2 regions of the Massilia oculi genome follow, and region 2 is predicted to be linked to the other one. Evidence: predicted binding sites of a transcription regulator. Region 2 holds the regulator's gene; the other holds the start of a gene.

Region 1 (15,819 bases), 1.9 Mb from region 2:
AGCTGCAGGAAGTGCGCAAGGGCGTGATGGAGCTGTACATTTCCGACCACCCGCTCGACTGCCTCACCTGCCCCGCCAACGGCAATTGCGAGCTGCAGGACATGGCCGGCGTCACCGGCCTGCGCGAAGTGCGCTACGGCTACGAGGGCGCCAACCACCTCAAGCTCAAGAAGGACGAGAGCAATCCCTATTTCACCTTCGATTCCTCGAAGTGCATCGTGTGCAACCGCTGCGTGCGCGCCTGCGAGGAGACGCAAGGCACCTTCGCACTGACCATCTCGGGCCGCGGCTTCGATTCCCGCGTCTCCGCCGGCCAGAGCGAAGCGTTCATGGAGTCCGAGTGCGTCTCGTGCGGCGCCTGCGTCGAAGCCTGCCCCACCGCCACGCTCACCGAGAAATCGGTCATCTGGCTCGGCCAGGCCGAGCACAGCATCACCACCACCTGCGCCTATTGCGGCGTCGGTTGCTCGCTCAAGGCGGAAATGAAAGGCAACGAGGTGGTGCGCATGGTGCCGGACCGGGACGGCAAGGCCAACGAGGGCCATGCCTGCGTCAAGGGCCGCTTCGCCTGGGGCTATGCCACCCACAAGGACCGCATCCTGAAACCCATGATCCGCGCCAGGATCACCGACCCGTGGAAGGAAGTGTCGTGGGACGAGGCCCTCGACTACGCGGCGTCGGAGTTCAAGCGCATCCAGGCCAAGCACGGCAGGGATTCGATCGGCGGCATCGTCTCTTCGCGTTGCACCAACGAAGAAGGCTATCTGGTGCAGAAGCTGGTGCGCGCCGCCTTCGGCAACAACAACGTCGACACCTGCGCCCGCGTGTGCCACTCCCCGACCGGCTACGGGCTGAAAACGACCCTGGGCGAATCGGCCGGCACCCAGACCTTCAAGTCCGTCGAAAAAGCCGACGTGATCCTGGTCATCGGCGCCAATCCGACCGACGGCCACCCGGTGTTCGCCTCGCGCATGAAGAAGCGCCTGCGCCAGGGCGCGCGCCTGATCGTCATCGATCCGCGCCGCATCGACCTGGTCAAGTCGCCGCACACCCGCGCCGATTACCACCTGCAGCTGCGGCCGGGCACCAACGTCGCGATGATCAGCGCGCTGGCCCACGTGATCGTGACCGAAGGCCTGATGGCCAACGACTTCATCACCGAGCGCTGCGACCTGCGCGCCTTCGCGCAGTGGCGCGCCTTCGTCGCCCAGCCCGAGAATTCGCCGGAAGCGATGGAAGCGATCACCGGCGTGCCGGCGCAGCAGGTGCGCGACGCCGCCCGCCTGTATGCGCTGGGCGGCAACGGCGCGATCTTCTACGGCCTCGGCGTGACCGAACACGCGCAGGGTTCCACCGCCGTCATGGGCATCGCCAACCTGGCCATGGTCACCGGCAACGTCGGCCGCGCCGGGGTGGGCGTCAATCCGCTGCGCGGACAGAACAATGTGCAGGGTTCCTGCGATATCGGCTCCTTCCCCCACGAGCTGCCGGGCTACCGCCACGTCTCGGACACCACCGTGCGCACCCTGTTCGAGCAGGCCTGGGGCGTGCCGCTGCAGGCCGAGCCGGGGCTGCGCATCCCGAACATGTTCGAGGCCGCCCTCGACGGCAGCTTCATGGGCCTGTATTGCCAGGGCGAGGACATCGTCCAGTCCGACCCCAACACCCAGCACGTCACCGCGGCGCTCGAAGCCATGGAGTGCATCGTGGTGCAGGACATCTTCCTGAACGAGACGGCCAAGTACGCCCACGTGCTGCTGCCCGGTTCCTCGTTCCTGGAAAAGGACGGCACCTTCACCAATGCCGAACGCCGTATCTCGCGCGTGCGCAAGGTGATGCCGCCACGGGCCGGCTATGCCGACTGGGAAGTCACCGTCGCGCTGTCGAACCGGCTGGGGTATCCGATGAACTACCGCCACCCGTCCGAGATCATGGACGAGATCGCGCGCCTGACGCCGACCTTCAGCGGCGTCAGCTACCGGCGCCTCGATGAACTGGGCAGCATCCAGTGGCCATGCAACGACGAGGCGCCGGAAGGCACGCCGACCATGCACGTCGACGGCTTCGTGCGCGGCAAGGGCCGCTTCATCATCACCCAGTACGTCGCCACCGACGAGAAGGTGACGCGCAAGTATCCGCTGATCCTGACCACCGGCCGCATCCTGTCGCAGTACAACGTCGGCGCGCAGACGCGGCGCACCGAGAACGTGCGCTGGCATGCCGAAGACCGCCTCGAGATCCATCCGCACGATGCCCAGGAGCGCGGCATCGAGGACGGCCAGTGGGTCGGCATCCACAGCCGCGCCGGCGAGACCGTGCTGCGGGCGATGATCACCGAGCGCATGCAGCCGGGCGTGGTCTACACCACCTTCCACTTCCCCGAATCGGGCGCCAACGTCATCACCACCGAGAATTCCGACTGGGCCACCAACTGCCCCGAATACAAGGTCACGGCGGTGCAGGTGATGCCGGTCCAGCAGCAGTCGGACTGGCAGCTCGAGTATGCCCGCTTCAACCAGATGCAGCTGGGCCTGGCGGAGCCGGTCGCATGATGGACGCCCTCGACATGGATGCGCACGCCAAGGTGCAGGAGCCCTTCCAGTACTTCCCGAGCGCCTGCATGACCGTCGCCCGCACGCACGGCGGCCAGTTGCGCGGCACGCAGGACGAGCTGGCCGAGGAAGTACCGGTGGCGCTCGAGTACAACGGCGTCTCGCACGCGGTGATGCTGGCCACGCCCGCCGACCTCGAGGAGTTTGCGCTCGGCTTCTCCCTGAGCGAAGGCATCGTCGCCTCGCCCGCCGAATGCTATGGCGTGGAGATCGAACACGCTGCAAGCGGCATCACCGCCCACATCGACCTCGCCGCCGGCGCCTTCATGCGTCTCAAGGAGCGGCGGCGCAGCCTGGCGGGCCGTACCGGCTGCGGCCTGTGCGGCGTCGACAGCCTGGCCCAGGTGGTGCGGCCCCTTCCCTGGCTGGCGCCGACGCGGGCGCTGTCCGGCCCGGCGATCCGGCGCGCCCTGCTCGATGCCAGGGCCCAGCAGCCGCTCAACCGCATCACCGGCGCCACCCATGCGGCCATCTGGTGCGGCCGGGACGGCAGGCCGCGCGCGGCCTTCGAGGACGTCGGCCGCCACAACGCGCTCGACAAGCTGATCGGCGGCCTGTACCTGGCCGGGGCCGACCTGAGCGACGGCTTTTGCCTGATCACCAGCCGCGCCAGCGTCGAGATGGTGCAGAAGGCCGCCACCGTCGGCATCGCCGCCATGGTGGCCATTTCGGCCCCTACCGCCCTCGCCGTCCGTACCGCACTCGGTTGCGGGCTGACCCTGGTCGCCTTTGCCCGCGGCGACGACTTCGTCGCCTACGCCCACGGCGCCAACATCGCAATGGAATCCGCATGAACATCGACAACCTGGTCACGATGGCCAACCAGATCGGCACCTTCTTCGCGTCCTATCCGGATCCCCGGGAAGGCCGCACCGAAATCGCCAACCACCTGCAGCGCTTCTGGGCGCCGCGCATGCGCAGCCGGCTGTTCTCGCACATCGACGAGACCGAGGGCGAGGGACTCAATCCGATGGTGATCGAAGCGTTGCTGGAGCACCGGCGCGACCATATGCCGCCTCCGCCGCCGGGTGGCGACGCCGGCTGATCACGTGGGGTGCAGGCCCCACCATCCGGTCAAGCCTGCGCCGTCTCGAGCTGCGCCAACCTCGCGCGCAGCTTGCGTTCTTCACTCCATCGTTCGGTCTCGTCGCGCACCAGGGCGACGATCGCCGACACTTCCCCACCCGGCCCATGCAATAGCGCCACCGTAAACGCGATCGACAGGGGTTTACCTTCCTTGTGCAGCGCCGGCACGCGCAGGATGTCGCTGCCGTAGCGCGTCTGGCCGGTGGCCATGGTCTTGTCATAGCCGCCCCAGTGCCGCTGGCGCTGGCGCTCGGGGATGATCAGGTCGAGCGACTGCCCGATGGCCTCGTTTTCGCTGAAGCCGAAGATGCGCGTGGCCGCGGCGTTCCAGTACGTGATGTTACCTTTCGCATCACAGACGACGACGCCGTCGCCCAGCGCCTGCAGCAGTTGTTGGAAATCGATGTTGGCTTGCATGGTCATGCCTCCCCATAAAAAAAGATGCGCGTCGCAACTCGCCGACGCGCACCGAATCCCACCCTATCCAGCCAGGCCCGTGGTCACACCACCCGCTTCTCGTGCAGCGCCGCGATCTCCCTGGTGCTGTAGCCCAGGCCTTCCAGCACCTCATCGGTGTGCTCGCCCAGCAGCGGCGAACCCTTGATCTCGACCTTCATGTCCGAGAACTTGATGGGGCTGCCCACGGTCAGGTAGGTGCCCCGCTCCTTGTGCTCGACCTCGGCGATCGTGCCGCTGGCGCGCAGCGATGGATCGGCGGCGATCTCCTTCATCGACAGCACCGGCGAGCAGGGAATGTCGTACTTGCGCAGGATGTCGACCGCCTCGAACTTGGTCTTGTCCTTCAGCCATTCCTCGATCGTCCCGAAAATGTCGAAGATCTTGTCCTGGCGCGCGATGGCGGTCATGTAGGCCGGGTCGTCGATCCACTCTTCCTTGCCGATCGCCTTGCAGATCGGCGCCCAGGCATGGCCCTGGATGGTGAAGTAGATATAGGCGTTGGGATCGGTCTCCCAGCCCTTGCACTTGAGCACCCAGCCCGGCTGGCCGCCGCCGCCGGCATTGCCGCCACGCGGCACGACGTCGGAGAATTTGCCGTGCGGGTATTGCGGATACTCTTCCAGGTAGCCGACCCGGTCCAGGCGCTGCTGGTCGCGCAATTTCACACGGCACAGATTCAGCACGCTGTCCTGCATCGACACCGCCACTTTCTGGCCCTTGCCGGTGGTGTCGCGCGCACGCAGGGCGGTCAGGATGCCGATCGCCAGGTGCATGCCGGTATTGCTGTCGCCCAGGGCGGCCGCGCTGACGGTCGGTGGGCCGTCGTCGAAGCCGGTGGTCGAGGCAGCGCCGCCGGCGCACTGCGCCACGTTTTCATAGACCTTCAGGTCCTCGTAGTGGTGGCCGTCGCTGAAGCCCTTCACCGACGCGACGATCATGCCCGGGTTCAGTTCCTTGATGTGCTCCCAGGTAAAGCCCATGCGGTCGAGCGCGCCCGGACCGAAGTTCTCGACCAGCACGTCCGACTCCTTGATCAGCTTGGTCAGGATTTCCTTTCCTTCGGGCGTCTTGGTGTCGAGCGTCAGCGACCGTTTATTGCTGTTCAGCATAGTGAAATACAGGGCGTCGACGCCGGGAATGTCGCGCAGCTGCGAGCGCGTGACGTCGCCCGCGCCGGGACGCTCGACCTTGATCACGTCGGCGCCGAACCAGGCCAGCAGCTGGGTGCAGGCGGGGCCGGCCTGGACGTGGGTGAAGTCGATGATCTTGATGCCTTCGAGTGGTTTGCTCATAATGTCAGTCTCCTTTATTCAGTCGATATTGCGGGCTCCACCGGCAGCCTCGTGGGCGCCGGCGGTCATGCGTGTCGCTTCGCTGTACTACGGATCGGTCACTTTTTCGCGTTGCTCTGCGGATTCAGATTGGTCAGGCGTCCGCTCTCGGTGCCGGCGGTCTCGTCGATCACGGCATTGATCAGGGCGGGCTTGCCGGCGGCGATCGCCTCGCTCAGCGCCCTGGTCAGCTCTTCCGGGCTGGTCACGTGGTAGCCGATGCCGCCGAAGGCCTCGATCATCTTGTCGTAGCGGGCGTTCTTGACGAACACGGTCGGCGCGACATCCTTGCCGCCGGTCGGGTTGACGTCGGTGCCGCGGTAGACGCCGTTGTTGTTGAAGATGATGGTCGTCACCGGCAGCTCGTAGCGGCAGATGGTCTCGAGCTCCATGCCGGAAAAACCGAAGGCGCTATCGCCTTCGATCGCGACCACCGGCTTGCCGCTGACGACGGCCGCGCCGATCGCATAGCCCATGCCGATGCCCATGATGCCCCAGGTGCCGGAGTCGAAACGCTTGCGCGGCTGGTACTGGTCGACGATGCTGCGCGCATAGTCCAGGGTATTGGCGCCCTCGTTCACCAGGTTGATGTCCGGATGCTGCTTGAGCACGTCGCGGATGGCGCGCAGGGCGGTGTGGAAGTTCATCGGCGCCACGTCGCGGTTGAGCAGCGCCGCCATCTTGGCCGTGTTCTGCTCCTTGCGCTCGGCGATCGGGCCCAGCCATTCGGCGTCCGGCCTGGCGATGCCGGCGCCGTCCAGGCCGTCGAGCAGGGCCGCCACGCAGGAGCCGATGTCGCCGATCAGCGGCGCGGCGATCGCCACGTTGCTGTCGATCTCGGTCGGCGAGATGTCGATCTGGACGAACTGCTTCGGCTTGCCCCAGGTCTTGCCCTTGCCGTGGGCCAGCAGCCAGTTGAGGCGCGCGCCGATCAGCACCACCACGTCGGCTTCGGCCAGCACGTAGGAGCGGGCCGCCGAAGCCGATTGGGGATGCGTGTCCGGCAACAGGCCCTTGGCCATCGACATCGGCAGGTAGGGAATGCCGGTGCGCTCGACCAGCGCGCGGATGTCGTCGTCGGCCTGCGCATAGGCGGCGCCCTTGCCGAGCAGGATCAGCGGCTTCTTCGCGCCCTTGAGCAGCGCCAGCGCGCGCTGCACCGAGTCCGGGGCCGGCAGCTGGCGCGGCACCGGGTCGACCACCTTGATCAGGGACCGCTTGGCGTGGCCGGCCTCGATGGTCTGCGCCAGCAGCTGGGCCGGCAGGTCGAGATAGACGCCGCCCGGGCGGCCCGAGACGGCGGCGCGAATCGCCCGCGCCACGCCGACGCCGATGTCCTCGGCCTTGTTGATGCGGTAGGACGCCTTGGCGTAGGGCTTGGCCGCGTTCAGCTGGTCCATTTCTTCATAGTCGCCCTGCTGCAGGTCGACGATCTCGCGCTCGCTCGAGCCCGAGATCAGGATCATCGGGAAGCAGTTGGTGGTGGCGTTGGCCAGCGCCGTCAGGCCGTTGAGGAAGCCCGGCGCCGAGACCGTCAGGCAGATACCGGGTTTCTGGGTCATGTACCCGGCGATTGCCGCGGCATTGCCGGCGTTCTGTTCATGACGAAAGCCGATGAAACGCATCCCTTCGGCCTGCGCCAGGCGCGCCAGGTCGGTAATCGGAATGCCGACCAGGCCGAAGATCGTATCGATGTCGTTGTGTTTCAGGGCATCGATTACCAGGTGGAAGCCGTCGGTCACGTCTACCGATACGTGGTTAGTCATTGCTGTCTCCAGTTATTGTCGATCCGGGCAGAACGCGGTGTGTATCGCCCGCAAACCATCATAGCCAGCACGCCTGATTTGTCTCATTGACCATGGTCAATTTTGGCCGCATGATGCGAAAATCTCGCTAAACGGCCGCGTTCATGACGACTATTGCAAATCACTCGGAACGAAACATCATTCGTCTGCAGTTAAAGCAGAATGTGGTACTCAAGGAATTGCGCGACAGCGAAATGGCGGCGCTCGAGCCGTATCTCACGATCGAGAACCACCAGAAGGGCGACCTGCTGATGAACCAGGGCGTGCACGAGATGTCGCAGTACTTCATCCTGGACGGCATCCTCAAGCGCCAGGTCTCCAACCAGGAAGCCAAGGAGATGATCCTGCGCTTCTCGGCGGAACGGGACATCGAGACCAGCTACGCCGCCTGGTGCCTCAAGACGCCGACGCCGTTCAGCATCGCCTGCGTCACCAAGGTGCGGGTGGCGCGCATGCCGCTGCCGCAGTGGGTCGATTACCTGGCAAGTCACAGCACCGTGAAGCAGGCCTTCGAGTACGAGGTCATGAACCTGATGAGCGCGATCATGGCGCACACCATCACGCTGCATCTGCTCGATGCGCCGGGCCGGGTCCACCGCTTCATGCGCAAGCATCCCGACCTGTTCGAACGGCTGCCCAAGAAGGAACTGGCGGCGTACCTGAACCTGTCGCCGGAGACCTTGAGTCGCTTGAAGAATCGGGGGAAGATCTGACAGTCAGGCGAAGCTGTTTCCTTCGTTTGCGCGAAAACGTCGCCCCCGCGAAGGCGGGGCCTAAGTTTGCAAGCGTTTCGGCAGCGCAAGCAGAACTTGGGCCCCCGCCTCCGCGGGGGCGACGTGCTGATTGCAACTAAGCTGTCGTCACCGCCCTCTGCAGCTTGACCCCACCACCCTCCTCGGTCATGGTCTGCTCCAGCAGCTTCACCAGCGCATACGCCGAATCGATATGCGGCGTCGGCGTGCCGGTCATGCGCGCCAGTTCGATCACCGACCCGACCAGGGCATCGATCTCCGGCCCCCGGCCCGCCTCCACGTCCTGCAGCATCGAGGTCTTGTGCTTGCCGATCTGCGCCGCGCCCTCGATCCGCCGGTCCAGGGTCACGCGGAAGGTGATGCCCAATTTGGTCGCCACCGCTTCCGCCTCGCGCATCATCTCCGCCGCCAGTTCGCGCGTGAGCGGGTATTGGCAGATGTCGACCAGGGTCGAGTGCGCCAGCGCGCTGATCGGATTGAAGCTGACGTTGCCCCATAGCTTGAGCCAGATCTCGGCGCGGATATTGTCGAGCACCGGCGACTTGAAGCCGGCGTTCTGGAAGCAGGCCGATACCGCAGCCACCCGCTCGCTCGCCGTACCGTCCAGTTCCCCCAGCGGGAAGCGCACGCCTTCGATGTGCCGGATGACGCCCGGCGCCACCAGTTCGGCGGCCGGATAGACCACGCAGCCGAGCACCCGCTCCGGTGGAATCCGGCGCGCCAACTCGCCGCCGGCGTCGACGCTGTGCACGGTGCGCCCGTCGAACTCGCCGCCATGGCGGTGGAAATACCAGAACGGTATGCCGTTCTGCATCGTCACGACCACGGTGCGCGGACCGAACAGCTTGCCGATCTGGGCCGATACCCCATCGACCTGGTGCGCCTTGAGGGCCAGGATCACCAGGTCCTGCTCGCCGGCTGCGTCATAATCGTCCGTCGCGCGCACCTGCGAGGCGACCCTCTCCTCCCCGTCCATCTCGATGAGCTTGATGCCCTTCGTGCGGATCGCCGCCAGATTGGCCCCCCGCACGATGAACGTCACCTCCTCGCCCGCCAGCGCCAACCTGGCGCCGACGAGGCCGCCAATAGCCCCCGCTCCAATTACTGCGATCTTCATGACCCACCCCTTGTCGTTTACTCGAACCGATTGATGAGCTTTCCGATGCCGTCGATCTCTACCTCGATCGTGCTGCCCGGCCGCATCGAGCCGACGCCGACCGACGTCCCGCACAGCAGGAGGTCGCCCGGCTCAAGTGTCATGTCCTGGGAAATCCGGCTGACCAGTTCGGCCACCGAAAACACCATGTCGTTGATCGGATAATCCTGGCGCACCTCGCCGTTCAGGGTCGTGCGCACCACCAGCATTGCCGGGTTGAGCCCGGTGGCGATCACCGGGCCGAACGGGCAAAAGGTGTCGAAGCCCTTGGCGCGCACCCACTGGGGAAAGGTCGGATCGCGCCCGATGATCTCGCCCACGGTGACGTCGTTGGCACAGGTGTAGCCGAACACGTAGTCGTGCGCCTCCTCGACCGGGACCGCGGTGCAGCGACGGCCGATCACGATCGCCAGCTCGCCCTCGAACGCCACCTTGCCCTCACACAGCGGCTTGCGGATCGTGCCGCCCGGCGCCAGGTGGGAGGTCGACGGCTTCATCAGGTAGAGCGGCTCGGCGGGCGGCGCCAGGCCCAGCTTCTGGCCGAGCGCGTGAAAGTTGTTCCACATCGCCAGGACCTTGCCCGGTACGCTCGGCGTGAGCACCTCGACCTCGTTCAGGTTCACCGCCATGTCGGTCCGTCGCGGGCTGTCGAACATATCGCCCTTGAAGATCCGGATCTTGTCGCCCTCGAGCGTGCCAAAACGTACGGTGTCGAGGTGTTGGAAGCGTATCCAGTGTCGGATCATGGGAAGTCTCTCGTACGTCGGGTCGGTGGATGCTCTGATTGTGGAAGAACGAAATCCGTATATCCTTGACCACGGTTAAGATTCGAAAATCTCAACCGTGCCGCCCGGGGCTACGCCCCGATCTGCCGCTGCTGCAGCGCGGACCAGTCGATGAAGGCTGCCGGATTGCAGCCGGCGGCGCTCAGCTGCGCCTGGCAGCGTTCCTTGGCGGCCAGGATCGCCTCGACCAGGAAATCCGCGTCGTGCGCGCTCAGGAGGTGGGATTGATGCCGCGCCAGATAATCGCGCAGGCCCGTACGGTCATCGGCGCCGGCGACCGCGTTCGCGTAGAGTCCGGTATCCCAGACCCAGCTCAGTCCCAGTTCATGAAACGCCGCGTTATAGGCATTGCACTCGGCATCGATGTTGCTGCTGCAGGTCGTCGTCATGGCAGTCTCCAGGTGGGTGGTTGCGGTCGAGCTGTCTTGAAACCATCGTAGTCGAACAAAATCATGAGTAATAGTGAAAGTTTTTAGGGATAATCATTAACGACTGCGTATACATGGGTGGGGAGAACCGATGAAGAACGCGACATTGCGTCAACTGAAAGTCTTCGAGACGGTCGCGCGCCGCCTCAGTTTTTCGCGCGCCGCCGAGGAACTGCACCTGACCCAGCCGGCCGTGTCGACGCAGATCCGCACGCTCGAGGGCCACGTCGGCATGCCCTTGTTCGAACAGCTGGGAAAGAAGATCTACCTGACCCAGGCGGGCGACGAGCTGCTGCACTTCTGCCGCGCCATCATCCAGCAGTTCGACGAAGCGGAAGATGCGATGGCGCAACTCAAGGGAATCGCCGGCGGCAAGCTGAACGTGGCCGTGATCAGTGCCGGCGACTATTTCTTTCCGCAGCTAATGGTCGCTTTCGCGCGCCAGCATCCGGGCGTGCAGCTGAACCTGACGGTGCACAACCGCGAGGAATTGCTGGACAAGCTGGCGGCGAACCGCACCGACCTGGCCGTGATGGTGCGGCCACCTGCCGATCTCGACACGCAGAACGATGCCTTCGCCCCCCATCCCTACGTGATCGTGGCTGCGCCCGACCACCCCTGGCTGATGGACGCGATCGCATCTCGATGACCGATCTGATCGGTCACCCGTTCGTGATCCGCGAACCGGGCTCCGATACCTGGTTCTCGATGCAGGACGCCTTCGGCCCCCGCCTGGATCAACTGAAGGTCGCCATGGAGATCAAGAGCACCGAGACGATCAAGCAGGCGGTGATCGCCGGGATCGGACTGGGTTTCCTGTCGTTTCATACGATCGCCCGCGAACTGGCCGCGGGCAGTCTGGTGGTGCTGGAGGTCGAAGGGTTTCCCTTGATGCTCAACTGGTATGTCGTGCATCGGAGAGAGAAGCGCCTGCCTCCGGTGGCGCGGGCGTTCCGTCAGTTCCTGCTGGACGAAGGCTACGCCCGGATCGCCGCGCTGATTCCGTCACCCGGATCCTGATCCTGTGGCGGCCCAGCCACGCGCGGCGAACAGGCGGATCACCGTAGAGATCACGGAAAAATGCCGGTTCTCATAGAGCAACATTCACATGCAGCATAACTGGTATCAGCACTCGAAATTGGAAGCGCCGGCAGGTAGTCCCTATATTTACTGCATCGCACAAACCAACTTTCAGGAGCCAGTCATGATCAACGCACCAGCCGGAACCACTTTCGCAGCCCCGTCGCACTCGCTGCTGTCGCTCATCGTCGCCTTCCTCACGCTCAACCTGCGCGAGAAGCTCGAGCCAGGCTACACCGGCCAGGATTCGGACCCGGCCTACTACGGTTGCGGCCTGTAATCTTCCGGGGCTAGCCCCCGGCGCAACACCCTTCAGCGCTGCAGCAGCGCACGTACGTGCGCCGCGCTGCCGCCCAGCAGCCCTTCGGCGCTGTAGCCGCCTTCGAGGATCGACACGATCCTGCCCTCGCACACCTCCCCTGCGATCTCCATCACTTCGCGCGTAATCCAGGCGTAATCCTCGTCTTCCAGGGTCATATTGGCCAGGGGATCGCAGTGGTGCGCGTCGAACCCGGCCGAGATCACGATCAGCTGTGGCGCGAAGCGCCGCAAGGCGGGCAGCAGCTCGCTCTTCACGGCGGCGCGAAACAGCGTCGAGCCGGCGCCCGGCGGCAGCGGCAGGTTGACGATATTGCCGCTGGCACCCGTCTCGTGTTCCGCACCGGTTCCCGGATACAGCGGCGACTGATGGGTCGAACCAAAGAATAGTTGTGGGCGGTGGAAGAATGCCGCTTGCGTTCCGTTGCCGTGGTGGACGTCGAAATCGACGACGGCGACGCGCTGCAGGCCATGCGCGTCGAGGGCGTAGGCCGCGGCGATGGCGGCCTGGTTGAAGATGCAGAAGCCCATCGCCCGCTCCGGCTCGGCGTGATGGCCGCAGGGCCGGGTCGCGCAGAAGACGTTGGCGGCCTCCCCCGCCACCACCGCATCGACCCCGGCGCAGGCGGCGCCGACGCAGCGCATCACCGCCTCCCAGGTGCCGCGCGACATCAGCGTGTCGCCGCCGTCCAGCGCCACCAGGCCGCTGCGCGGCGCCGCGGCGGCGATCGCGTCGACATACTCCTCGCCGTGCACCAGCAGCACCTGCCCGCGCGTGCCGAGCGGCGCCTCGCGCCAGGCCAGTTGCGAAAATTCGGGCTGGCGCAGCGCCTTCATCACCACGTGCAGGCGCTGCGGCGATTCGGGATGGCCCGGCCCGGGCTCGTGCGCCAGGCAGGCCGGATGATGAAACACCCAGGTATCCATATGATTCCCCCGATGGCGGAAGGCAGCCGCGTCAGGCGGTGGCGATGGCGTGGTTCGACATCCGCTCGATCGCCTGGCACAGCGCCGAATGATCGAGCTGGGCCATGCCGTGGGCGGCGCAGGAATTCATCAGCTCCTGGGCGCTGGCCGTATTCGGCAGCGAAAGGCCGAGGCTTTTCGCACCCTGCAGCGCCAGGTTCAGGTCCTTCTGGTGCAGCTCGATACGGAAGCCCGGCGCGAAGGTGCGCTTGACCATGCGCTCGCCGTGCACTTCCAGGATGCGCGAGGCGGCGAAGCCGCCCATCAGCGCCTGCCTGACCCTGGCCGGGTCGGCGCCCGCCTTCGAGGCGAACAGCAGCGCCTCCGCCACGGCCTGGATGTTGAGCGCGACGATGATCTGGTTCGCCACCTTGGTGGTCTGGCCATCGCCGTTGCCGCCCACCAGCGTGATGTTCTTTCCCATCAGCTCGAACAGCGGCCTGGCCCGGTCGAACGCCTCTTGCCCTCCACCGACCATGATGGTGAGCGTCGCGGCGCGCGCCCCCACCTCGCCGCCCGACACCGGCGCGTCGAGGTAGTCGCACTGGCGCTTGTTGATCTTTTTCGCGAATTCCTTGGTGGCCATCGGCGAGATCGAACTCATGTCGATCACGATCTTGCCGGGGGTAAGCCCGGCCGCCACGCCCTCGGCGCCGAACAGCACTTCTTCCACGTGCGGGGTGTCGGGCACCATCACGATGATGATGTCGGCGCGCTTGGCCACCTCGGTGGCGTTGGTGCAGACCGTGGCGCCGCCCTCGATCAGCGCCAGCGGCGGATTTTTCAGGTCGTGCAGGTACAGCTTGCAGCCGCCTTCCTGCAGCTTGGTGGCCATGGGGCCGCCCATGATGCCAAGGCCGATGAATCCTACTTTCGTCATGATGGTCTCCAGGTGTGTTGTCGTGCGAAGCGCTTCACGCGCTGTCACTGCGGGCCCTGATCAAAGGCCGTGCTCGCCGATCCAGTGCAGGCCCTGCGCGGTGCCGGCCCTGGGCTTGTACTCGCAACCCACCCAGCCGTCATAGCCGATCTCATCGAGCATGCCGAGCAGATAGCGGTAATTGATCTCGCCCGTGCCCGGCTCGAAGCGGCCAGGATTGTCGGCCAGCTGGATGTGGCGGATCAGGCCGAGGTTGGCCTTGATCGTCGCCGCCAGTTCGCCCTCCATGCGCTGCATGTGATAGATGTCGTACTGCAGGAACAGATTGTCGGAGCCGGCCGCGTGGATGAGGTCCAGCGCCTGGCGCGTACCATGCAGGAAGAATCCCGGGATATCGAAGGTGTTGATCGGTTCGATCAGGAGGCGGATTCCCTCGCCTTTGAGCTTGCCGGCGGCGAACCCGAGGTTCGACACCAGCGTGGACCAGGCCTCCTCCGGCGCGACGCCGGGCGGCACGATGCCCGCCAGGCAGTTGAGCTGCTTGACGCCCAGCCCCTTGGCATACGCGATCGCCGCGCCGACGCCGTCCTGGAACTCCGCTTCGCGTCCCGGATGGCAGGCGATGCCGCGCTCGCCGCCGGCCCAGTCCCCGGCCGGCAGGTTGTGCAGCACGAGTTCGAGGCGGTGTGCGTCGAGCCGGGCGGCGATGTCCTCCACCCGGTACGCGTAGGGGAACAGGAATTCGACGCCGCGAAAGCCCGCCCTGGCGGCGTGCTCGAAGCGGTCGAGGAAATCGACTTCGTTGAACAGCATGGTCAGGTTGGCGGCAAGTCTGGTCATCTCGGTCTCCTGTGCTGGCGTTATTCGACATCGAGGACGTCGTTGAACTCGTTGAGCGCGTCGATCTCCGTGCCCATCGCGATGTTGGTGACGCGCTCGAGGATGATCTCGACCACCACCGGCACGCCGTACTGCTGCATCAGCGCGCGGGCGCGCTCGAAGGCGGGGATGATGTCATCGGGCCGGAACACCCTGAGCGCCTTGCAGCCCAGGCCCTCGACCACGGCGACGTGATCGACGCCATACCCTTCCAGCTCGGGCGCATTGACGTTCTCGAACGCCAGCTGGACGCAGTAGTCCATCTCGAAGCCGCGCTGGGCCTGGCGGATCAGGCCGAGGTAGGCGTTGTTTACCAGGACGTGGATGTACGGCAGCTTGAACTGCGCCGCCACCGCCAGCTCCTCGATCAGGAACTGGAAATCGTAGTCGCCCGAGATGGCGACGATGTCGGCGTCGGGATCGGCCACGCGCACGCCGAGCGCCGCCGGGATGGTCCAGCCCAGCGGGCCGGCCTGGCCGCAGTTGATCCAGTGGCGCGGGTGGTTCACATGCAGGAACTGGGCGGCGGCGATCTGCGACAGGCCGATGCTGGCCACGTAGCGCACGTCGCGTCCAAAATAGGCGTTCATCTCGTGGTAGACGCGCAAGGGGTTGACCGGCACGGTGTCGAAGTCGCTCTTGCGCAGCATGGTGCGCTTGCGCTCCTGGCATTCTTCGAGCCATTCGGTGCGGTCCTGCAGGCGTCCGCTCGCGCGCCATTCGCGCGCCACCTCCACCAGCAGTGCGAGCGCGGCCTTCGCGTCGGACACGATGCCGAGATCCGGACCGAACACGCGCCCGATCTGGGTCGGTTCGATATCGATGTGCACGAAGGTGCGGTCCTTGGTGAACACCTCGATGCCGCCGGTATGGCGGTTGGCCCAGCGGTTGCCGATGCCCATCACGAAATCGGAAGCCAGCAAGGTCGCATTGCCGTAGCGGTGGCTGGTCTGCAGGCCGGCCATGCCCGCCATCTGCGGATGGTCGTCGGGGATCGATCCCCATCCCATCAGGGTCGGGATGACGGGCACGCCCGTGATCTCCGCGAACTCCACCAGCAGCGCCGAGGCGTCGGCATTGATGATGCCGCCGCCGGCGGTGATCAAGGGGCGGCGCGCCGCGTTCAGCATGTCGAGCGCCTTCTCGACCTGGGCGCGGGTCGCCTGCGGCTTGTGCAGCGCCAGCGGCGCATAGGTGTCGCCGTCGAACTCGATCTGCGCCATCTGGACGTCGATCGGCAGGTCGATCAGCACCGGGCCGGGCCGGCCGGAGCGCATCAGGT
Region 2 (15,819 bases):
GGCACCACCGAGTCGGCCTCGATCTGCAGCATGGTCTGTTCTTCGGCATAGGCCAGCGTGGCGTTCTGGTTCTTGACGCCGGCCCAGCTGCTGCTCAAGCCCAGGGCCGTCACCAGGAGCAGCATGGCGCGCAGCACATTCAGGTTCGCTCGCATGTCGCCTCCTCAGGGATTGGCCCGGTTGTATTCGTTCTGCTTGCCGTTGCGGTTCTCGACCGTGGCCCACCAGGCCAGGCGGTCGTCGTGGAAGCGGCGGTGATAATGGCGGTCGTCCTTCTTGCCGGCGTATTCGCCATGGAGCCATGGCGGATGCTGGTCCACTTCGAGGCAGCCGGCCAGCAGCAGCGCCGGCAGGATCAGTGCGCATGGCTTGATGAGCTTCATGTCGGGAACCTCCCGGAATGGTTCTGCGAATCGCGCACGTCCTGGTTGACGCGCGGAGAGTCGCCCTTGGCCTTGTACTCGCCGCCGCGCTTGGGCTTGCCGTAGGCGATCTTCCAGCCCCACAGCTGCGGACCGTAACCACGCGTCTCGACCCGCTGGCGATAGATGTCGGCGATGATGTTGGCGTCGCCGCCCAGCAGCGCCTTGGTGCCGCACTGCTCGGCGCAGGCCGGGAGCTTGCCTTCGGCGATGCGGTTGCGGCCATACTTCTTGAACTCGGCTTCCGAGGTGTCCGGTTCCGGACCGCCGGCGCAGAAGGTGCACTTGTCCATCTTGCCGCGGTGGTTGAACAGGCCCGTCTCGGGGAATTGCGGCGCGCCGAACGGACAGGCGTAATAACAGTAGCCGCAGCCGATGCACTGGTCCTTGCTGTGCAGGACGATGCCGTCCTCGGTGTGGTAGATGCAGTTGGTCGGACACACGGCCAGGCACGGCGCGTCGGTGCAATGCATGCAGGCGACCGACACCGAGCGCTCGCCCGGGATGCCGTCGTTGATCGTCACCACCCGGCGCCGGTTGATGCCCCAGGCCAGTTCGTGCTCGTTCTTGCAGGCGGTCACGCAGCCGTTGCAGTCGATGCAGCGCTCCGTGTCGCAGATAAATTTCATTCTTGCTGGCATGTCGGTCTCCTTCGTCAGCTCAGGCGCGCACCACGCGGCACAGCGACACCTTGGTTTCCTGCATCATGGTCACGGCGTCGTAGCCATAGGTCCAGCCGGTATTGATGGCCTCGCCGCGCACGATCGGCGCCCCATGTTCGGGATAGTGGCGCTCCAGGTCTTCGCCCATCCACCAGCCGCCGAAGTGGAACGGCGCCCACACCAGCCCCACCGGCACCCGCTCGGTGACCATCGCCATCATCTTCATGCGCGCGCCGGTCGGGGTCTCGAGCCACACGTATTCGCCCAGCCTGGCGCCGATCTGGACCGCGTCGCGCGGGTTGATTTCGACGAACATGTTTTGCTGCAGCTCGGCCAGCCAGGGGTTCGAACGTGTCTCCTCGCCGCCGCCCTCGTACTCGACCAGGCGGCCGGAGGTCATGATCAGCGGGAAGTCCTTCGAATAGTCGACCGCCTGCACCGATTTGAACAGCGTCGGCAGGCGCCAGTGGTTGGCCTTGTCGTCGTAGGTCGGGTACTGGGCCACCAGGTCGCGCCGCGGCGTGGCCAGCGGCTCGCGGTGGACCGGTACCGGATCGGGGAAGTTCCAGACGTTGCAGCGCGCCCGCGCATTGCCGAACGGTGCGCAGCCATGAGCGATGACGACCCGGATGATGCCGCCCGACAGGTCGGTCTTCCAGTTCTTGCCCTCGGCCATGGCTTGCTCGGCCGGGGTCAGCTCGGCCCACCAGCCCAGTTTTTTCAGGAACACGTGGTCGAACTCGGGGTAGCCGAAGTCCAGCTCGCTGTGCCTGGTGGTCGAGCCGTCGGCCGCCAGCAGGCTCGAACCGTTGTGCTCGACGCCCCAGTTGGCGCGGAACGGCAGCCCGCCCTCGGCCACGCTCTTGTTGAGGTCGTACAGGATCGGCGTGCCGGGATGCTTCATCTCCGGCGTGCCCCAGCAGGGCCACGGCAAGCCGTAGTAGTCGCCCTTGCACGGGCCGGAATCGGCGCGCAGGGTCGTCGGGTTGAACGTGTGCTTGTTTTCCATGTGCAGCTTGAGCCGCTCGGGCGAGCAGCCCGTGTAGCCGATGGTCCAGCACGAGCGGTTGATCTCGCGCAGGATGTCCTCGACCACCGGCTCGTTGTGCACCACCTTGATGTTCTTCACCAGTTCGTCGGCGAAGCCCAGCTTGCGCGCGAACAGGTACATGATCTCGTGGTCGGTCTTGCACTCGAACAGCGGCTGGATCACCCGTTCGCGCCACTGGATCGAGCGGTTGGAGGCCGTGCACGAGCCCTGGGTCTCGAACTGCGAGGCGGCCGGCAACAGGTAGACGCCGTCGCTGCGGCCATGCATCGCCGCCGTCATGCTCGGATAGGGGTCGATCACCACCATCATGTCGAGCTTTTGCATCGCCGCCTTCATGTCCGGCAGGCGGGTCTGGCTGTTCGGCGCGTGGCCCCAGTAGAACACGGCGCGCAGATTGCTCGGCTGGTCGATGAACTGGTTTTCCTCGTTGACCGCATCGAACCAGCGCGACACCGTGATGCCGGGCTTTTCCATCAGCTCCTTGGAGCCGAAGCGCGACTTGATCCACTCGTAGTCGACGCCCCAGACCGCGGCGAAATGCTTCCAGGCGCCTTCGGCCAGGCCATAGTAGCCGGGCAGCGAATCGCCGTTGGGGCCGACGTCGGTGGCGCCCTGGACGTTGTCGTGGCCACGGTAGATATTGGCGCCGCCGCCGGGAATGCCGATATTGCCCAGCGCCAGTTGCAGGATCGACAGCGCGCGCACATTGGCGGTACCGACGTGGTGCTGGGTGATGCCCATGCACCAGACCACGGACGATGGACGGTTGGTGGCCAGCATCTCGGCCGCCATGCGCACCGCCGATTCCGGTACACCTGTGACGTCCGACACTTTATCTGGCGTCCATTTCATGACTTCGGCGCGCACGTCCTCCATGCCCCAGGTGCGCTCTTCGATGAACTTCTTGTCTTCCCAGCCGTTATGGAAGATATGCCACAGGATGCCCCACACCAGCGGGATGTCGGTGCCGGGCCGCACGCGCACATAGTGGTCGGCGAAGCGCGCCGTGCGTGTGAAGCGCGGATCGATGACGATCATCTTGGCGCCCAGCTCCTTGGCGTGCAGGAAGTGCAGCATCGAGATCGGGTGCGCCTCGGCCGGGTTGGAGCCGATGAACAGCACCGCCTTGCTGTGGTGCAGGTCATTGAACGAGTTGGTCATCGCCCCGTAGCCGAAGGTCTGGGCCACGCCGGCAACGGTGGTCGAGTGACAGATGCGGGCCTGGTGGTCGCAGTTGTTGGTGCCGAAGAACGATACCCATTTGCGCAGCAGATAGGCCTGCTCGTTGTTGTGCTTGGAGCTGCCGATCACCATCAGCGCATCGGGCCCGGCTTCCTTGCGCAGTTGCAGGAGCTTGTCACCGATCTCGTCGATCGCCTGGTCCCAGGAGATGCGCTGGTATTTGCCATTGACCAGCTTCATCGGATAGCGCAGGCGGTGCTCGCCGAAGGCGTGCTCGCGCACCGAGGCGCCCTTCGCGCAATGGGCGCCCATATTGATCGGCGAATCGAAGGCGGCCTCTTGCCGCACCCAGACGCCGTTGGCGACGACGGCATCGACCGAGCAGCCGACCGAGCAGTGGCTGCATACCGTCCGCTTGACCTCGGTGGGCACCGGGGACTCCGCGACCGGATCGGCCTGTGCCGGTTCGATCACGTTCAGCGGCAGTTGGCGCGCCAGGGCGCCGGCGCCGGCGGCGACGCCGGCGCCGACCAGGAAGCGGCGCCGTTTCAAGGCGTTGTCGCGCGTGGACTTGACCAGTGACATGGGGATTCCTCTGCTTGCCTACCAGTAGGCGGCGGTCTCGTAGTAACGGCGGATGTGATCCGTCTCGTGGTAGCCGCGCTTGGCCTTGGGGTCCGGCGCGGCCGGGGCGGCCTCGGGCGCAGCGGCCGCCGGGGCGGCGGCGGCCACCACCAGCGCGCCCAGCGGCGCGGCTTTCAGGAAGCCGCGACGCGCCGGGTCGGGCCGGTCATGGACTTGTGGATCATGCTTGCTCATCGGTTTCCTCTCCTACTCCAAAGCTTTCCGCCTCGATTGCCAGGAATGCCTGGGCGAAGCGCGCGACCAGGCGGTAGTAATTGGCGCCTTCGGCACCGGCGATGTCGTCCAGCGCGCGCATGCACCAGCTGCCGACGTGGACCTCGAAGAAGTGCCGCTGCACCGCCAGCGGCTGGCGCCGGACGCCGGGTGCGCCGGCCACCAGCACGCGCATCGTCTCGCACAGCGCGCCGAGGTGGTCCTCGAACTCTCCCCTGCCCCGGATGCGCGCCAGGCCGAGCCGGGCCAGGTCTGCGCGCAACTGCGCGAGCGGCGTGTCGTTCATGTAGCCGGCCAGGTAGCGCGAGCCGTACGGGTCGACCGGCGGCGTGCCGATGCTGACGAACAGCGCGCTGAATTCATCGTGGACGACCTGGGCATCCATGACGCCGGACGCCACGGTCAACTGGTCCCAGGCGCGTTCGAGCGCCGGGTCACCGCCCTCGGCCAGGATGGGATCGCTGGACGCGAGCGCATCGAGCAGCGCGGCGTCGGGCGCGGCCAGCAGCAGGCGGGAGAGCAAGGCATACAGGTCCGCCCTGGCCTGGTCTTCTGCTCCCGGCGGCATCTCCGGGCGCACGATGACGGTGGCAATGGCGCTGCGATCGGGTAGGCTCGTGCTTGTCGATGACACTGGGGAACACTCCAGTTGTTCAATTTATATGGGGGAGTGTAGACCTCGCAGCATATCGCGTGCGCACAGTTGCCCGCACGGCCAACCGATGCAGCCGGGGTAGCCCAGGGCGCCGACGGACTGTAACGCAACGAAATATTTCTTATACGCAAATAAATGGCATCAGTTTGCCGAGATAAACGTCTCAACACGTCTATAATCCCGCTGTAACCGAACCAAGCGACGATCCCTCATGAGCCACTCCCTGTCCCGGCAATCCGGGCCGCCTCTCAATATCCACGCGCTCAAGTCCTGCGGCCAGTGCAGCATGCACCAGCTGTGCCTGCCGATGGGACTGGAAGACGCCGAGATCGACCGCCTGGACAAGATCATCGGCCGTCGCCGCCGCATGGAGCGCGACGAGCGCCTGTACGGCGTGGGCGAGCCGTTCCGCAACCTGTATGCGGTGCGCTTCGGGCACTTCAAGACCTACCAGGTGAACGCCGCCGGTGAAGCGCAGATCACCGGCTTCCAGATGGCCGGCGAGCTGCTGGGCATGGACGCGATCAGCGGCACCCACCATTGCGACGCGGTGGCGCTGGAAGATTCCGAGGTGTGCGAGATCCCGTTCGCGCGCCTGGAAGACCTGTTCGGCGAAGTGCCGACCCTGCTGCGCCACTTCCACCGCATCATGAGCCAGGAAATCACGCGCGAGCAGAACGTCATGCTCCTGCTCGGCAATATGCGCGCCGAGCAGCGCTTCGCCGTGTTCCTGGTCAATCTGTCGGCGCGCTATGCCACCCGTGGCTATTCCGCCAACCGCTTCCAGCTGCGCATGTCGCGCGAAGACATCGGCAACTACCTGGGCCTGACCATCGAGAGCATCAGCCGCCTGCTGTCGCGTTTCAAAAAGCAGGGCTGGCTCGAGGTCGACAAGCGCGAAGTGACCCTGCTCGATCCGGTCAAGCTGAAGGCGCTGGCGGCCGGCACCGATGCGTGCAGCCCGATGGCCTGATACGGCATGACGCCCGACCTGCACCTGCGCAGCTACGACCGCGTGCACTGGGGCGACCGCCATGACTTCGCCCAGCTGGTGCTGCCGGTGCACGGCGAAGTCATGCTCGACATCGAGGAGCGGCGCGGCCGGCTCGATCCCCTGCATGGCGCGCTGGTCGCGCCTGGCGCCTGGCATGCGCAATCGAGCCCGGGCGCGAACGGCTCCCTGATCGTCGACCTCGACGGCGCCGCCTTCGACAACGGCCCCTGGCAGCGCCTGCTGGAACAGCCCTTCGTCACCCTCGGCCCCGCCCCGCGCAAGCTGGTCGAGTTCATGGGACTGATGGCCCGGGAGTCCGCCCCGCCCCATTCGCTGGTGCGGGGCTGGGTGCCGCTGCTGCTCGACACCCTGAGCCTGGACGCGCCGCGCGCCACCTCGCGCCTGGCCGCTCTGCTGGCGCGCATCGAGGCCGCGCCCGGACTGGCCTGGAGCACCGAATCGATGGCGCGCGCCGCCAACCTGAGCGTCAGCCGCCTGCACGCGCTGTTTCGCGAAGAACTGGACAGCACACCGCATGCCTGGTTGCTGAACTGCCGCCTCGACCGTGCACGCGGCCTGCTGACCCACAGCGCGCGCAGCGTGGCCGACATCGCCCTCGCCTGCGGCTTCTCGGACCAGGCCAGCCTGACGCGGGCGATGCGCCGGGTGCTCGATACCACGCCCGCCGCGTGTCGGCGCGCAGCTCGGGAGAATCCGCCAAAACCGCAGTAGTCCCGGCCAAGACCGGGCGCATGTCCACATCAGAAAATCTCCACTCAAAAGGAGATTCATCATGTACACCGCTACTGGCGCGGGCGGCCTGTCCCGCTCCACCCTGCCCGGCATCGGCGCCGGGATCGCCGCCGGCGCGCTCTGGGGCCTGGTCTTCCTGGCCCCGGAACTGGCGCCCAAATTCCCGCCGATCCAGCTCTCGGCCGGACGCTACCTGGCCTATGGCCTGGTCGCCGCCATCCTGATCGCCCCGAGCCTGGGACGGCTGCGCCGCCACCTCGGCTGGCCGGCCTGGCGCACCCTGATCTGGCTCAGCCTCACCGGCAACATCGTCTATTACCTGTTCCTCGCCAATGCGGTGCAGCTGGGCGGCGTCGCCATGGCCTCGATCGTGATCGGCCTGCTGCCGATCGCGGTCACCCTGGTGGGATCGCGCGACCGTCATGCCGTGCCGCTGCGCCGTCTGTTGCCGTCACTCCTGCTGAGCGGCGCGGGTCTCGCCTGCATCGGCTGGGAGTCGCTGTCGGCGTCCGGGCCCGGCTCGCTGGCCGGCCTGGCCTGCGCCTTCGGCGCGCTGGTGTCGTGGACCATCTTCGCGGTGCACAACAGCCGCTGGCTGGCGCGCATCGAGGGGATTTCGTCGCATGAGTGGAATCTGCTGGTGGGCGTGGTGACCGGGCTGATGGCGCTGGCGCTGGCGGTGCCGGCCTTCGTGCTGGCGCCGGGCCAGCATACCCTGCCGGCCTGGCTGGAGTTCGGCGCGCTGGTCAGCGCGGTCGCCATCCTGTGCTCGGTGGTCGGCAACGCCCTGTGGAACCACGCCAGCCGCGCGCTGCCCCTGAGCCTGATGGGCCAGATGATCGTGTTCGAGACGATCTTCGCGGCCCTGTATGGCTTTTTGTGGGAAGCGCGCTGGCCGACCGGGTTCGAGACGGCTGCGCTGGCCTTGCTGATGGCGGGCGTCATCTCATGCGCCTCCGCGCACCGGGACACGCATTAAGCGCCTGAAATCAGGCATCCGCCTCATAGGCAGTGCGCATGTCGGGCGCTCCGGGTTCAGCGCCGCACCGACAGCCCGAACGCCAGGCCCAGATCGGGCGTATGTCCATTCAGCCCACGCACCACCATCGCATCGACCTGGCAGTTCCTGTTCAGTCGCCAGCTCACGCCGGCGTCTGCCTGCACCCGATCGCCGCCATGCGATGCGGAAGCGATCTGCGGCGCCGCCACTTCGAGGAATCCCTGGAGGCGTTCGGTGAATTTCTTGCCCAGCGACGCCGCCAGGATGCCGTAGCGGTAGCGCGCGCCTTCATCGTCCACGTCGGCTCCGACGCCCGGCGTCACGGCCAACGACCAGCCTTTCGGCAGCTCCCACTCGGCCGCCAGCACCAGTTGGGGCAGGACGCCCTTGACCCGCAGCGCCGAACTACCGCTTGGCAGCGCCACTGTGCCGATCAGCCCCAGGGCCGGATGCACTCCCTCCCCGTCGGCAAAGCGCCGCTTGAACCCGACCGACGCGGCATTCCAGCCCGCAGTCGTGGTGTGCGCACGGGTAGCCGGATCGCGCTCGTGCTCGATGCTGCGGCCCTCGGTCTCGACGCGCAGTTCGGTCGTGTCGCCCACGCCGATACGCAGCAGCGCCGGCGTGCTCAAGCTGCGCACGTGCAGGTCGTCGTTGCGCTGGCGATCCCAGTTGACGCCAATCTCGAGCTGCAGGCGGCCGTCCCCGACCACCTGGCTGGAGTTGGCGACGTTGGGGCGATCGGGATTGATGGCGTCGCCGTCATCGGCGTGGGCGAACTGGGCGCCGCAAGCCAGCATCAGGAGAGCTGCCTGACGGCGCAGGCACGTGAGGGGTGGGGGTGGCGGAAAAATCATACGATTGGATGGACAAGAATGAACGTGGCAAGCGAAGGCCGAACCGGCCATCGCACCCCGGCCATTCTACGCTGTCGTTGCGCAGTTGCCCGCTTCACGGGTAGCGCCGGCCACTTGCGCAAGGCCGGCTGCGCCGCCACGGCAAGCCAAGGGAGCGCCAGCCGCGCCGCGCCGGGGCACGTCGCGCTACCTCGGGCTTTTCACATGACCCGGCCGCAGCGCGACCGTAAGATCGGCCGCGTTCGACCAACCGTCCACGAAAAACGCCATGAAACCACGTCGCTCCCTCGTCATCCTCTTCTCCACCCTGCTGCTCGCGACCACCCCGCACGTGGCCGGCGCCTCCATCCTGCCGGACGTCCCCGACATCAAGGCCGTCACCGACTATCGCCCGAAGATCCCGCTGCGTGTGTACACCGCCGACAAGGTCCTGATCGGCGAATTCGGCGCCGAGCGGCGCGAGTTCGTCGCGATCGCCAAGGTGCCGGCGCTGCTCAAGTCGGCCGTGCTGGCGATCGAGGACACCCGCTTCTACGAGCACGGCGGGGTCGACTGGATCCGCGCGCTTGGTGCGGCCAAGGCCAATATCGGCGACTTCGGCAGCCAGGGCGCGTCCACCATCACGATGCAGGTCGCGCGCAACTTCTTTCTGTCGCGCGACAAGACAATGCCGCGCAAGCTGCTTGAAGTCGCCCTCGCCTGGAAGATCGAAAAGGCGCTCTCCAAGGACCAGATCCTCGAGGTCTACCTGAACCAGATCTATCTCGGCCAGCGCGCCTACGGCTTCGCCAGCGCGGCGCGCACCTACTTCGGCAAGCCGCTGCCGGAACTCTCCCTGGCCGAGATCGCGATGCTGGCCGGCCTGCCGCAGAACCCCTCCAGCAGCAACCCGGTGTCCAATCCCCAGGCGGCCAGGAAGCGCCAGCAGGTGGTGCTCAGGCGCATGCGCGAACTGGCGATGATCACCGAAGCCCAGTACCGCCGCGCCGTGGCCGAACGCCTGCAGGTGCGCAGCTATGGCGCCACGCTGAATCCGCGCGCGGCCTGGGTCGCCGAGATCGCGCGCCAGGCCGTGCACGCCCGCTACGGCCAGGCGGCCTACGAACGCGGCATCACGGTCACCACCACCATCGTGGCCGCCGAGCAGGATGCGGCCTATGAATCGGTGCGCCGCAACGTGCTCGCCTACGACCGCCGCCACGGCTACCGCGGCCCGGAAGCGCGCATCGCGCTGCCGGCCGACACCGCAGAACGAGAGGACGCCATCGCGGTGGCCCTGCAGAAACGCCCTGCGGTTGACGGTCTGGTGCCCGCGGTGATCGTCGCCGCATCGCCCAAACGGGTGCGCGCCCAGCTCGCCAACGGCGACGCGGTCGAGATCACCGGCCCGGGGCTCGGCTTTGCCGCCGGCGCCCTCTCAAGCAAGGCCAGGTCCGCGACGAAGCTGGCGCCCGGCGCCGTCATCCGGCTTGCCAGGGCCGCCGACGGCGCCCCGTCGATCGCCCAGCTGCCCGAGGTGGCCGCCGCCTTCGTGGCGCTCGACACGGGGACCGGCGCCTACCGCGCGCTGGTCGGCGGCTTCGATTATTCGGTCCACAAGTTCAACCACGTGACGCAGGCCTGGCGCCAGCCGGGATCGAGCATCAAGCCCTTCGTCTATTCCGCCGGCCTGGAGCGCGGTTTCTTTCCCGGTACGCAAATCCTCGACGAGCCGCTCGACTTCAGCGCCGAGAAGGCGTATGCCAACTGGTCGCCGCGCAACGACGACAATGTGTTCGAGGGCCCCGTCACGGTGCGCCACGCGCTGTCGCGCTCACGCAATGTGCCGACCGTTCGCATGCTGCGCGCGCTGGACGTCGACTACGCCCGCGAGCATCTGGCGCGCTTCGGCTTCGACGCCGCCCGCCAGCCGCGCAACCTGACGCTCGGCCTGGGCACGGGCGCCGTCACGCCGCTGCAGATGGCCGGCGCCTACGCGGTGCTGGCCAACGGCGGCTACCGGGTGGAACCGTGGCTGATCGCGCGCATCCAGGATGGCGACGGCACGGTGCTGCTCGAGCAGGCGGCGCCGGCGCCACGCCAGGCAAGCGCGCGGGTGCTCGACGAGCGCAACGCCTTCATCGTCGACAGCATGCTGCGCGACGTCACCCGTGTCGGCACCGCGGCGGCGGCCTCGCGCCAGTTGCAACGAGTCGACCTGGCCGGCAAGACCGGCACCACCAGCAATGCGGTCGACGGCTGGTTCGCCGGCTATGGCGGGCAGGTGGCGGCGGTGGCCTGGATGGGTTATGACGAGCCGCGCTCGCTTGGCGGCCGCGAATTCGGCTCGACCCTGGCGCTGCCGATGTGGGTCGATTTCATGCGCGTCGCGCTGGCGAAGACGCCGCAGCATGAGCCGCTGCCGCCGGACGGCGTGGCGCGCGCCGGCGGCGACTGGGTGTATGCGGAGTATGCGGAACAGGAACATCCGCCCGAGGCGGCGGATGGAATCGAGGCCTTGATGGGCACCTTCTCGTCAGCCGACGAGGCGACGCAGTAGTCGTGCTTACAGCTCGATCACGAGCTCGGGACGAAAGGCCTCCTGCTCGCCCTTGCTCAGGTAGCCCAGCGGGTTGGCCACCACGCGGCACGACCAGGAGTGGGGGCCGTCGCGGCCCTCGACCACGTAATCGTTCAGGCAGTGCAGGTGGCCGTGCATCCACAGCTGCGCGTGCTTGAACAGGCCGTCGAGCGCATTGCAGAAGCCCGCCGTGCCGGGCGTGAGGCCGTAGCGCGGATCGGCGCTCATCAGGCTCGGCGCGAAATGGGTGACCACCGCCGTCTTGCCGTCGAAGGGCGTGGCCAGCGCCGCGCGCAACCAGACCTGGCAATCGAGCGACATGGCGCGGATGCCCTCGGCCAGCACCTGCTCGCCATCCTTCAGCGTCGTGTTCTTGCTCAGGTAGTAATTCGCCGCGCGGAATGCCTTGCTACGCTGCTGCATCTGTTTGGTGAGGTCGGTGTCGCGCAGCGCCAGGGCATCGAAGTCGCTCCACAAGGTGGTGCCGATGAAGCGCACGTGATCGATGACGACGATCTCACGGTCAAGCCAGACGATGCCGAGCCGTTCGCAGATGGCGCGCAGCCGCGCATGGGTGGCGTCGTGGTCGAGCGAATCGAATTCGTGGTTACCGGGAATGAACAGCATCCGCTTGCCGGCCAGCGCCGGCAACGCGGGAGAGAAGCGCTCGAGTCCGAAATCCTGGGTTTCCAGGCGCGAGCCGGGCTGGTAGGAGCCGATGTCGCCGGCCAGCACCACGACGTCGGTGTCCGGCAGGATGTGCGGCTGGAAGCCGGGATAGCGTTCGAGGTGCAGGTCGGAGAAAAGCTGTATGCGCATGGGCTCCGAGTATACAGCAGGCGCCGCCCGGCTTCAGGCGGCGCCAGCGCATCAGAAGCGCACGTTCGCCGTCAGGCTGGCCGAGCGCGGCGTGCCCGGCGTATACCGGTAGCCGCTCTTGTTGATGGCCGAGACGTACTTCTCGTCGCCGATGTTGTACACGTTCAGCCGCAGGTCGACGTTCTTGCTGACCTTGTAGCCGACCATGGCGTCGAACACCCAGTACGACTCGGTGTAGGCCGGGGTGCCGATCGCGCCGTCGGTGCCGCGCGCCAGCTTGTCGGAAAAGCGCGCGCCGCCGCCGATGCGCAGGCCCCATGGCAGGTCGTACGAGGTCCAGGCGGTGAACGACTGCTTCGGCGTGTAGGTCAGGCTGTTCTCGCCGGCGGCGGTGACGTTGCGGCCACGCTCGACGCTGGTGTCCATGTACAGGTAGCCGGCGCTGAGCAGCCAGTGCGGCGCCAGTTCGCCGGTGGCGCCCAGTTCCACGCCCTGCACCCGCTTCTCGCCGGTCTGGTAGTACTGCAGGTCGGCCGGATCCTGCTCGACCTCGTTCTCGACGTCGGTGCGGAACAGCGCGGCCGACAGCGACAGCTTCGATTTCAGCAGGTCGAGCTTGCCGCCGACCTCGGTGGTGACCGTCTTCTGCGGATCGTAGATCGGGTTCTGGGCGCTGTTGGCGTTGCCCGATACGGTGAAGCTGCCGCCCGGCGGCTGCTTGGAGCTGGCGACCATCGCATACACGCTGCTGTTGGCGGTCGGCTTGTACAGCGCCGACAGCTTGCCGTTGACGAGGTTTTCACCAACCTTGAAGCGGGTCGGGGTCAGCACGTTATTGGTCAATGCCACCACCGAATAATCGCCGCGGAAGTGGTCGAGGCGCACGCCGCCATTGAAGATCCAGCGCTCGCCGACCTTGACGGTGTCGAACACGTAGACGCTCTGGGTGTCGACCTCGCCCTCGTTGTAGGCGCCGGTGCGGCGCACGTTGACCGGCGTGGTCGGCGCCTGGTTCGGATCGGGGTGGTAGATGTTCGCGGCGGGCAGCGTGCCCAGGCCGGTCAGGCCCCAGGTGGTCTGGCGTTCGCTGGTGATCTCCAGGCCCGTCACCAGGGTGTGCGACACGGCGCCGGTGTTGAACTGGCTGGTCAGGGTCGTGACGTTGGTGAGGATCTTGTTTTCCTGGTCCTTGCCGGTACGGATGCTGCGCGCCAGGGTCCAGGTGCCCGGATCGCCCTGCACCGGCGTCGCCAGGTTGGCGGCGCTGGTGAGGAAGGCGGTCAGCAGGTAGTCCTGGCTGGTCTTGCCGTAGCGGCTCGTGTTCTGCAGCTTCATGGTCGGCGAGAAGTCGTGCTCGATCCGCACGGTGGCCATGTCGGCCTTGACGTCGTCGTAGTCGTCGACCGAGCCATAGAAATTCTTCGGGTCGACCTTGGGAGCATCGGCGACCCAGGGCCGGGTACGGTCCGGGCTGGTGTAGCCGGGCAGGCCGATCACGAATACGCCGCCATCCGGGATGTTGTTCTGGTCGACGTGCAGGTAGTCCAGGTGCACGCGGGTCGGGCCGTTCAGGCCGAAGCCGATGCTCGGCGCCACCGCCCAGCGCTTGTTCTCGACGACGTCGCGCGCCGCGCTGCCAGAATCCTGGGCCAGCACGTTCAGGCGCACGGCGATGCCGCGCTGTTCATCCAGCACCTTGTTGACGTCGGCCGTAATGCGCTTCTGGTCGCCGCTGCCGCCGGTAACCGCGGCGGTCACCAGGTCGGTCATGTTCGCCTTCTTGGTCACCAGGTTGACCGAACCGGTCGGGGCGCTACGGCCGTTGTCGGTGCCGGCCGGGCCTTTCAGCACGTCGATCTGCTCCAGGTTGAACACGTCGCGCGAGATCGAGCCGATGTCGCGCACGCCGTCGACGTAGATGCTGCTGGAGGTGTCGAAGCCGCGCATGAAGATCGCGTCGCCGGTATTCGTGTTGCCGTTCTCGCCCAGGAAGAAGGCGCCGACGCCGGGGGTGTTGCGCAGCGCCTCGGTCAGGGTCAGCGCGCCCTGCTGCTCGAACAGCTCCTTCTTGATCACCTGGATCGTCTGGGCGGTGTCGACCAGGCGCTCGGTGTACTTGGGCGACGAGGCGTTCTCGGCGCGGAACGGATTCTCGTAGGCGCCGACGACTTCGACGGTCGATTGCGGGGCGATGGTGGCCGGCGCTGCGGTGGCGGTGGCGGCAGCGGTGGCATCGTCGGCTGCGTGCGCACCAAGCGGCAGCAGGGCCGCGGCCAGGGCGGTGCCCGCGAGCTGGCTGCGGGTGATGGGGTGCTTGCGGCTTTTTATTGCTTTCATGGCGAGGCGGTCTCTCAGAAGTGATATGTGGTGAAACACTGCAAGTAAAACAATGATTCTACCGAGAACGTCATTACATGTAAACGATAATCATTATCATTCGCGTTCGCGCCACACTCTTGACCGGGTTCGCATCAACCCTTTGCCAGTAGCAGAAAGCAAACGTCCCCGCTGATGGCGGGGACGCTGTTCGACGGTACGGCATGCGGCGCCTCACCGCATGCCTGCCGACATCAGCTCTTCTTTTGCTGCGCGATCCAGTTATCGACCAGCTCGCCCAGCACGTCGAGCGGCACCGAGCCGGCGCCCAGCACCAGGTCATGGAAGGCCGGCAGCGAGTATTTGTCGCCCAGTTCCTTCTGTGCTTTCTCGCGCAATTCCAGGATGCGCAGCATGCCGATCATGTAGGCGTTGGCCTGGCCCGGCCACACGACGTAGCGCTCGGTTTCCTGCGCGCCGATGCCGTAGTCGATCGCCTGCTGGCGGGTCCAGCCCTTGGTGTGCAGGCCGGTGTCGACCACCAGACGGCGGGCGCGGAACAGTTCCGAACCCAGGGCGCCCAGGAGGCCCGGGACGTCGTCCTTATACCAACCCTGCTCCACCGCCAGGCGCTCGGTGTACAGCGCCCATCCTTCGGAGTGCGCGCTGCCGCCGCTGAAGATGCGCTGGCTGCGGAACTTCGGCAGGTCGCTCATCTCCTGCTGGATGGCGAGCTGGAAGTGGTGGCCCGGCACGGCTTCATGGTAGGCCAGGCTGCGCATGCGGATCATGTCGAAGGTCGGGCCGCGCAGCGGCACCCAGAAGATGCCCGGACGGCTGCCGTCCGGCGCCGGCAGGGTGTAGTGGGCGGCGGCCGACGGCTCGGTCAGCGGCGGCACGCGGCGCACGTCGACCGGCGCGCGCGGCTTGAGGTTGAACAGCGAAGCGCTCCTGCGCTCGGCGTCGCGCACCATCTCGTTGTAGCTGGCGATGATGGCCGGGCGCGGATCGCCCTCGCCCTTCGGCTGGAAGCGCGCGTCGAGCTGCTTCATGCGCGTCTCGATATTCCCTTCGGCCAGGCCCAGCGAGCGCAGATGCTTGTCCATCTCGGCCTCGATGCGCGCCACTTCGCGCAGGCCGATGGTATGGATTTCGTCGGCGGTCAGCTGGGTGCTGGTGAAGTTCTCGATCGCGCGCTTGTAGGCGGCGGCGCCGTTCGGCAGGCGCGAGATGCCGGCCACGTCGCCGGTCTTCGGATGGAGCTCGGCCATGAAGGCCTGCACGCGGGTGTAGGAAGGACGGATCTTCTGTTCGACGATGCCGGTCGCGCGCGCGATGGCGGCCGTACGCGCCTCCGGCGACAGGTCCTTGATCTCGGCGGTGCGCTGGGCCAGCGTGGTCACCAGCACGTTCTCGGCGGCGGCAGGCTTGAGGAAGTGATCGACCTGGAACTGGGCGCGCTCGAGGATGAAGCGCGGCGGGATCATCTGCTTGGCAGCCGCCCCCTTGGCGCGCACCAGCGCCTCGTCCAGACGGGTGCCGACCTGGTCCAGACGGGCCAGGTAGCTGTCGACGTCGGCGGCATTGCGCATCGGGTGGGTGTTGGTCATGAAGTTGACCAGTCCGATCTGCGGACCGCTGAACTGCGAGAACACGAAGGAATGGTCTTCGAACGGCTCGTTGGCGATCA

Evidence for each region. The regulator FNR, encoded in region 2, switches genes on or off when oxygen is low (the NO sensors DNR and NnrR bind a similar motif). The targets are predictions, from matches to a motif close to TTGATNNNNATCAA.
Region 1: the regulator FNR is predicted to act here: its motif matches at 7,341-7,354, upstream of oxc (oxalyl-CoA decarboxylase).

The regions. Positions count from the first base shown of each region.
Region 1 is NZ_CP029343.1:1,272,569-1,288,387, forward strand. It holds gene fdhF (formate dehydrogenase subunit alpha) at 1-2,552, shown strand, start outside; gene fdhD (formate dehydrogenase accessory sulfurtransferase FdhD) at 2,549-3,406, shown strand; gene DIR46_RS05905 (formate dehydrogenase subunit delta) at 3,403-3,657, shown strand; gene DIR46_RS05910 (PAS domain-containing protein) at 3,687-4,115, opposite strand; gene frc (formyl-CoA transferase) at 4,199-5,449, opposite strand; gene oxc (oxalyl-CoA decarboxylase) at 5,548-7,254, opposite strand; gene DIR46_RS05925 (Crp/Fnr family transcriptional regulator) at 7,398-8,006, shown strand; gene DIR46_RS05930 (2-dehydropantoate 2-reductase) at 8,143-9,162, opposite strand; gene DIR46_RS05935 (fumarylacetoacetate hydrolase family protein) at 9,180-9,947, opposite strand; gene DIR46_RS05940 (HAD family hydrolase) at 10,058-10,375, opposite strand; partial or broken gene DIR46_RS05945 (LysR family transcriptional regulator) at 10,506-11,434, shown strand; gene DIR46_RS26480 (hypothetical protein) at 11,619-11,774, shown strand; gene DIR46_RS05950 (histone deacetylase family protein) at 11,807-12,739, opposite strand; gene DIR46_RS05955 (2-hydroxy-3-oxopropionate reductase) at 12,771-13,658, opposite strand; gene hyi (hydroxypyruvate isomerase) at 13,719-14,498, opposite strand; gene gcl (glyoxylate carboligase) at 14,519-15,819, opposite strand, start outside.
Region 2 is NZ_CP029343.1:5,223,875-5,239,693, reverse strand. It holds gene DIR46_RS23570 (formate dehydrogenase subunit gamma) at 1-155, opposite strand, end outside; gene DIR46_RS23565 (hypothetical protein) at 165-383, opposite strand; gene fdh3B (formate dehydrogenase FDH3 subunit beta) at 380-1,063, opposite strand; gene DIR46_RS23555 (formate dehydrogenase subunit alpha) at 1,083-3,902, opposite strand; gene DIR46_RS23550 (formate dehydrogenase) at 3,921-4,136, opposite strand; gene DIR46_RS23545 (TorD/DmsD family molecular chaperone) at 4,123-4,809, opposite strand; gene fnr (fumarate/nitrate reduction transcriptional regulator Fnr) at 5,042-5,803, shown strand; gene DIR46_RS23535 (AraC family transcriptional regulator) at 5,810-6,556, shown strand; gene DIR46_RS23530 (DMT family transporter) at 6,618-7,556, shown strand; gene DIR46_RS23525 (transporter) at 7,613-8,377, opposite strand; gene DIR46_RS23520 (penicillin-binding protein 1A) at 8,703-10,973, shown strand; gene DIR46_RS23515 (metallophosphoesterase) at 10,980-11,813, opposite strand; gene DIR46_RS23510 (catecholate siderophore receptor Fiu) at 11,865-14,150, opposite strand; gene DIR46_RS23505 (DUF885 domain-containing protein) at 14,384-15,819, opposite strand, start outside.